2 regions of the Ornithinibacillus liuyingii genome follow, and region 2 is predicted to be linked to the other one. Evidence: predicted binding sites of a transcription regulator. Region 2 holds the regulator's gene; the other holds the start of a gene.
The links. Region 2 encodes NrdR, which represses ribonucleotide reductase genes. Its sites were predicted from a motif close to AACACNATATATNGTGTT; they were not measured.
Positions count from the first base shown of each region.

Region 1: a site for NrdR is predicted at 1,978-1,995, ahead of ACSKT4_RS10775 (vitamin B12-dependent ribonucleotide reductase). Genes of this name have one in related genera too.

Region 1 is NZ_JBPWOS010000007.1:57,600-61,034, forward strand. Features, by position in the region: gene gcvPB (aminomethyl-transferring glycine dehydrogenase subunit GcvPB) at 1-909, shown strand, start outside; gene ACSKT4_RS10770 (rhodanese-like domain-containing protein) at 1,344-1,715, opposite strand; gene ACSKT4_RS10775 (vitamin B12-dependent ribonucleotide reductase) at 2,107-3,435, shown strand, end outside.
Region 2 is NZ_JBPWOS010000005.1:100,475-103,909, reverse strand. Features, by position in the region: gene ACSKT4_RS08180 (replication initiation and membrane attachment family protein) at 1-1,185, opposite strand, end outside; gene nrdR (transcriptional regulator NrdR) at 1,219-1,686, opposite strand; gene ACSKT4_RS08170 (cytosolic protein) at 1,718-2,104, opposite strand; gene ACSKT4_RS08165 (glyceraldehyde-3-phosphate dehydrogenase) at 2,316-3,347, opposite strand.

The DNA of each region.
Region 1 (3,435 bases), on a different contig from region 2:
GATGCGATTACAGTTAAATCAAATGAGAATGGGCTGGTTGATTTAGAGGACTTAAAGCGTGTAGTCGGGGAAGACACAGCGGCATTAATGCTAACAAATCCGAATACACTTGGATTATTTGAGACGGAAATTCTTGAAATGGCTGAGATTGTTCATGCAGCAGGTGGTAAACTATATTATGATGGAGCAAACTTAAATGCCATAATGGGCTACGCTCGGCCTGGAGATATGGGATTTGATGTTGTACATCTAAATTTACACAAAACATTCACTGGTCCACATGGCGGTGGTGGTCCTGGTTCAGGTCCAGTTGGGGTATCTGCAGAACTAGAGCCTTTCTTACCAAAACCTTTAATTGTAAAACAAGATGATTTCTTCACGTTCGAGTATGATCGACCACAGTCAATTGGTCGTGTAAAACCTTACTATGGTAACTTCGGAATCAATCTTCGTGCCTATACGTATATCCGTACGATGGGTGGAGAGGGTCTTAAGAAGGTTAGTGAGTATGCAGTATTAAATGCGAATTATATGATGCGTAAATTAGAGAAGGCTTATGATTTACCATATACTCAACATTGTAAGCATGAATTTGTACTTTCTGGAAGAAAACAGAAGAAGCTAGGTGTACGTACATTAGATATTGCCAAACGTCTGTTGGACTTTGGCTATCATCCGCCAACCATCTACTTCCCATTAAATGTTGAAGAAGCTTTAATGATAGAGCCTACAGAAACAGAGTCTAAAGAAACATTAGATGGATTTATAGAGACTATGCTACAAATTGCAGACGAAGCGGAAAATAATCCTGAGATTGTTCAAGAAGCTCCGCATAACACTGTTGTAAAGCGTATGGATGAAACAACAGCAGCAAGAAAACCAGTACTACGTTTTTATAAAGAGAAATAATAGTATTAGAGGCTGGGACAAAACTAAAACAAGGTAATAAAAAACGAACCATCACTACATTAGCCCCGGAAATATACGGAGACTCCTGTGGGAGGAAAGGCATTGGTGAGACCCCAGGGGAGCGTTAGCTCTAAGGAGGCTCACCAGCCACCCACCAACCGCAAGTATATTTCTGGGGCGGATTTGATGCGCTAACTTTCATGTTCGGTTTATCCTATGTTAGAAATAGTTTTGTCCCAGCCTCTTTTTTCAATGTAGCTAAAAGCTTTTGTCTGACACTTGTATTAGATGGCAATTTTACTACGTTATTCGGTGAGATGTCCAAAATGCTATTTAGGCAAAGAATAGAAAGAAGATAGTGATGACTGAAAAATAAAGAAGCTTGGATTTTCCAAGCTTCTTTATTTGTGATTCTATTCCTATTAAGTTAAAATTTATCCTTGTTTTACTTTACCAGTCCATTTTTTAAATCCACCTTTTAATTGGTAGATATGCTCATAGCCCTTTTTATGAAGAAGCTGTGCGGCTCTTGCTGATCGTGCGCCACTTTGACAATATAGGTATACTGGCTTATCTTTACGAATCTCAATCAAACGCTGCTTCATTTGAGTAACTGGAATATTTCTAGAACCTAGAATATGTCCATTTTTAAATTCTTGAGGCTCTCTTACATCTATAAGCTGTGCTTTACGATAGCCTTCACGGAATTGATCTTCTGTTAACGTTTTTAAATAAGTACGTTGTCTAAAGTAACGAAATACTGCTATTACGATAATAATGATTAGTGCTAATAAAAGATACTTCATCTATTAATCCCCCGTCTTTCCATGTGTACTATCTTATTATAGGCGGAAACTATGTTTTTTTCAAAGTTTTTCTATGAAGGTTTACATGTTTATTATGTCGAAAAATAGTGAAAATATATCACTATCACAAGCCTATTATTTTATGCAATATGAAAAAATGTTAGTGTATGGAGATTTACACAAATATTGCTTGCAATAGCTTTGTTTTTCTTAGATTTTTGCTTTTTATTGTTTGTTGACAAATTTAATACAATATGCTCAATTTACCATATATTGTGTTATGTTAAAATGCAAATACAAGATATTGTAATTCTGTTACTAAATATGGTATGGTATTACTAATTAAATTCTAGATTACTAGAATTTCATTTATGTCAAAAGGAGAGATAGAATGTCTACGGTTGTTGAATCAAGAACGAACATTAATGTGGATTTGCTAAATGAGGATATTAAGCAATTTCCACAAGTACACCCAATCACGCCAGATATGAAATTGTTACATAAAGGTGTGTCTAGACTTGTTATGCTAGACCGATATTCCTTTAAAGATATAGAAAAAAAGACATTAAAAGAAGGGGATTTTGTCGTTTTAACGGTTAAAGCCGATCCCAAATTCCCAGCTAGAGGATTAGGATTTATTAAATCGATCGATCGCGTAAACAATGAGGCATTGGTACAGGTAGAACCAGATTACACCTCTGTATTAGACGGGGAAGAAGCACAAACAGGGGTAGTAAAGAGAGGACTAGATAGTATTGATAAGCCTCTAGAAGTGTTCTATGAACAAATTGCTAAGCGTAATGCTACAGGGCTAGCAAGTGTGGAGCCAACGGAAGAGCTTTGTCAACAATCCTTTGAAAAATTTTACAAGGAACTAGCGAATTTAAACTTTATCCCTGCAGGAAGAGTATTGTACGGTGCTGGTTCAGATACAGAAGTAACTTACTTTAACTGTTATGTAATGCCATATGTTCGAGACTCTCGCGAAGGTATATCAGAACACCGTAAACAAGTAATGGAAATCATGAGTAGAGGTGGGGGTGTCGGAACGAACGGCTCGACATTACGACCACGCAATGCACTAGCAAGAGGGGTTAATGGTAAATCATCTGGATCGGTATCATGGTTGGATGATATTGCTAAATTGACTCACCTCGTTGAGCAAGGTGGATCACGTAGGGGTGCTCAAATGATAATGCTAGTTGACAATCACCCTGACATTATTGAATTCATTATTTCGAAGATGCAAAATCCTAGAATTCTCCGATATTTGATTGAGAACACCGAGGATGAACAAATTAAAAAGCTCGCACAGGAAAAGCTTAAATTCACCCCATTAACCGAAACAGAAGTAGATCTCTACCAAGGAATTCTTAATTATAAAAGCATTCCAGGACAAGGCGGATTTACGAACCAAGTATTAAAAGAAGCAGAAGAAAAGCTTCGAACAGGTGGTACGTACTCTGTTCACAATCCAGAATTCTTAACTGGAGCTAATATTTCCGTATGTATTACGAAGGAGTTCATGGAAGCTGTTGAGAACGATACGTTCTACGAATTAAAATTCCCTGATGTGGAAAATTATACGGAAGAAGAAATGAAAGATTATAATGAAAACTGGCACAATGTTGGGGATGTGCGTAAATGGGAAGAAATGGGCTATGGTGTTCGTGTATATCGTCGAATTAAAGCTAAAGAGCTATGGAACTTAATTAATATT
Region 2 (3,435 bases):
TTGTTGCTTTTTCTCTATGGACATACGATAACGTTCTTTTTCTTTTTTCGCAAACATCATAGCTTCTCTAGCGGTTTTCAAATTTGCTCGTGACCAGTGGCTTGCGATCTTTTCTAAATATGCTTTCGAGAGCTTCATGTTAGTTTGGAGCAAAACATAGTGAATTAATACATTCATTACCGGAGATGGTAATCCCTGAGTTGTCATAATCTCACGAATTACTTTTAGATCCTGCTCTGATGCATAATTACCACTTGATAAATCTTCTAGTAATTGCTTTGGTGATATTGTCTCTAATTGTTGAATGAGTTGTTCTTCCTTAGACATTGGCTGCTTTGGAGTAGTGGATTCTACTTGTGGTTGTTCCGGAACTTTTGCAGCTAATTGAACAGCCGCTTCCCTGCGAGATGTTTTGAAAATATCATGGCAAGCTTCTTTAAATTCCTCAATATCTAATCTATTTTCATCTGTTAATGCCCATAAAATACATTTTTCCACTTCATATTCTGCTAGTCCATATAAATGCATCATTTGGTTGATAATGCGCTTATTTTCTGTAGTTAATACTCGTTTATAAGGGATCATTCTTGATTTCAGTATTTGTTCCACCCATGAAAAATCAACCGAATCAAGTTGTGGTCCTGTATTTTCAGGGATTCGATTGACATTTTGCATGACGGTAAGTTCAGAATGGATGGTTTCAAAGACATCACCGAATGAAGCGGTTATATTTCTCCCACTTGGTTGATCTTGCTTTCCAATAAAACGAGATTTTAAAAGTGTATATTTATCTTTCCCAACATGATGATATAAAAGCTGAGAAAGCATAGCATCACGGAAAAAATCAGAAGGTGAGAATGGATTTTGAAGTATATAGTGAAATACAGTCTGCTCCGTTGTCACTTCTTCAAACGTTCTTAACAAACCTATACCTTCTAATTTAAGTCGTTCCTCATACATCTCAACAAGTGATATATTTAGATAATTCATTAAGGTGTGGTGTGTTTGAATCGGTACTTCTTCCTGAAAATCTATCTCATGTAAAAGTGTTTGATATAACATTACTGCCTTCATACCTAATAATGGTTGATAAAGATGGGTTAATGACTTCGTGTAATCGACAGGTAAATTACCTTGTAAATCAACCGTATAACCATCTACAGGCAATATTTTTCCTATGTTCATCTTAACCCTTCTTTCTACAGTTTTGACTATCATTTATGAATTCTTTTTATCCGATTGAATTAAATCTTTTAATTCATCAAGGAAAACATTTATATCTTTAAATTGTCGATATACCGATGCAAATCGTACATAAGCGACATCATCAACAGTTGATAGTCGTTCCATTACCATTTCGCCTACTTCTTCACTATCGATTTCAGATGCACCAGTATTCCTTAATGCTTTTTCCACATCAAAAGCAATCGATTCTATTTGTTCAATGGAAACGGGTCTCTTTTCACACGCTCTGATTAACCCACGAACTAGTTTTTCACGACTAAATTCTTGTCTATTACCATCCTTTTTCACGACAATAAGTGGCACTTCCTCAATTCGCTCAAAGGTTGTAAAACGATAACCACATTTCTCACATTCACGTCTTCTACGAATAGAACGTCCTTCCTCAATTGGCCGCGAATCCAGTACTTTTGTATTCTTATTCTGGCAATTTGAACATCTCATTTAATAAACCCCATTCATCTAACAGTAAAATCTAATTTTTATCTATTAATGGTAATTCTTTATTTAAATTCTCATATAATTGCTTGATTACTTTTGAGCTATAGCCGAAGTCAAATGGTAATGCTGACTCCGTTGAAACTGTAAAATCAATAGCAGTTTGATATGGACGTACCATAATAACCGTTGCAATAATAAACGCTTTTTTGCCTTTTGCGATATGAAAGCTAATTTCACCATGCTCAGTAGAAACAGAATTAATCTCGAATTTATTCGAACGTTTAACTAAATCTTGTAATGCAGCAAGCCCTTTGTCTTTAGTTGTTTTATAATAATGGGTTTGTAATTCCTTATCCCAATGTTTATCTGATGTTTCAGCTCGATTATAAAAAAAACGTGATAATTTCTTACCAAAAGACATGCTTTTCACTCCTAGTTTTTCTGTTTCCATATACTATAACTCTATTTATTTTAACATGTTTTATAGATTAACCCTAGTAAAAATATATTAGAACACCCTCTACATACTCATTACTCGGCTATTATTCTCGTCCTCTTTGAAAGCGGAAGATAATGTCATCATACAAATAGAGCTAGGCCATGGCCTAGCTCCTAATCATAAATATATTGATTTAGGAAACGGATACATTTTTCGCTTTTATAAAGCTTCCAACATAGTTAACAAGGTCAATGACTCGTGCGGAATAACCCCATTCATTGTCATACCATGCTAATACTTTTATTTTATTATCCTCCATTACCATGGTGGATAACCCATCAATGATTGCTGAATAATCAGAAGTCGTATAGTCAATCGATACTAATGGTTGATCACTATATTGAATTATTCCTGCTAATTCATTCGTAGCAGCATTGCGGAATACTTGATTTACGATTTCGGTTGTAACAGGTTCTTCTACATCCACTACTAAATCGACTAACGACACATTCGGAGTAGGAACTCGCAGTGCCATACCATGTAATTTCCCTTTAAGATGTGGTAATACTTCACCTAATGCTTTAGCAGCACCTGTTGAAGTTGGGATTATGGATTGTGTACATCCTCGTGCACGACGAAGATCCTTATGTGGATTATCTAGGTTTTTTTGGTCATTCGTAAAGGCATGAACGGTCGTCATTAATCCATTCTTAATCTTAAAGTTTTCGTCTAACACTTTCACCACAGGGGCCAAACAGTTTGTTGTACATGATGCATTCGAGATCACATCATCATGATATTCATCATAATCATGATGGTTTACCCCCATTACAATGGTTTTATCTACCTGTTTACCTGGTGCTGTAATGACAACTTTTTTAGCTCCAGCATCTAAATGTAAGCCTGCATCTTTTTTTGTCTTGAATTTCCCAGTCGCATCAATAACAACGTCAATCTCTAATTTAGCCCAAGGTAATTTATCCGGTTCTCTGAAATTAACCAGTTCAATTCGTTTTCCGTATACTTCAAGTCCATCTTGAACTGCTTTTACATCTTCATTAAACGGTCCATGGACACTATCATACTTAATTAAATGTGCTAATGTTTCTGGAGGATAGCTAGCATTAACCGCTACAACCTCTAAATTTGGATCAGTAATGGCTTGCCTAAATACCATTCTCCCAATTCTTCCTAATCCACTAATAGCAATTCGAGTTTTACCCATTATTAGTCCTCCTGATTATGATATACTATATACTTCAAAATCCAAATATAGTATAACACATTTGATTAAAAATGGAAGCATATACATA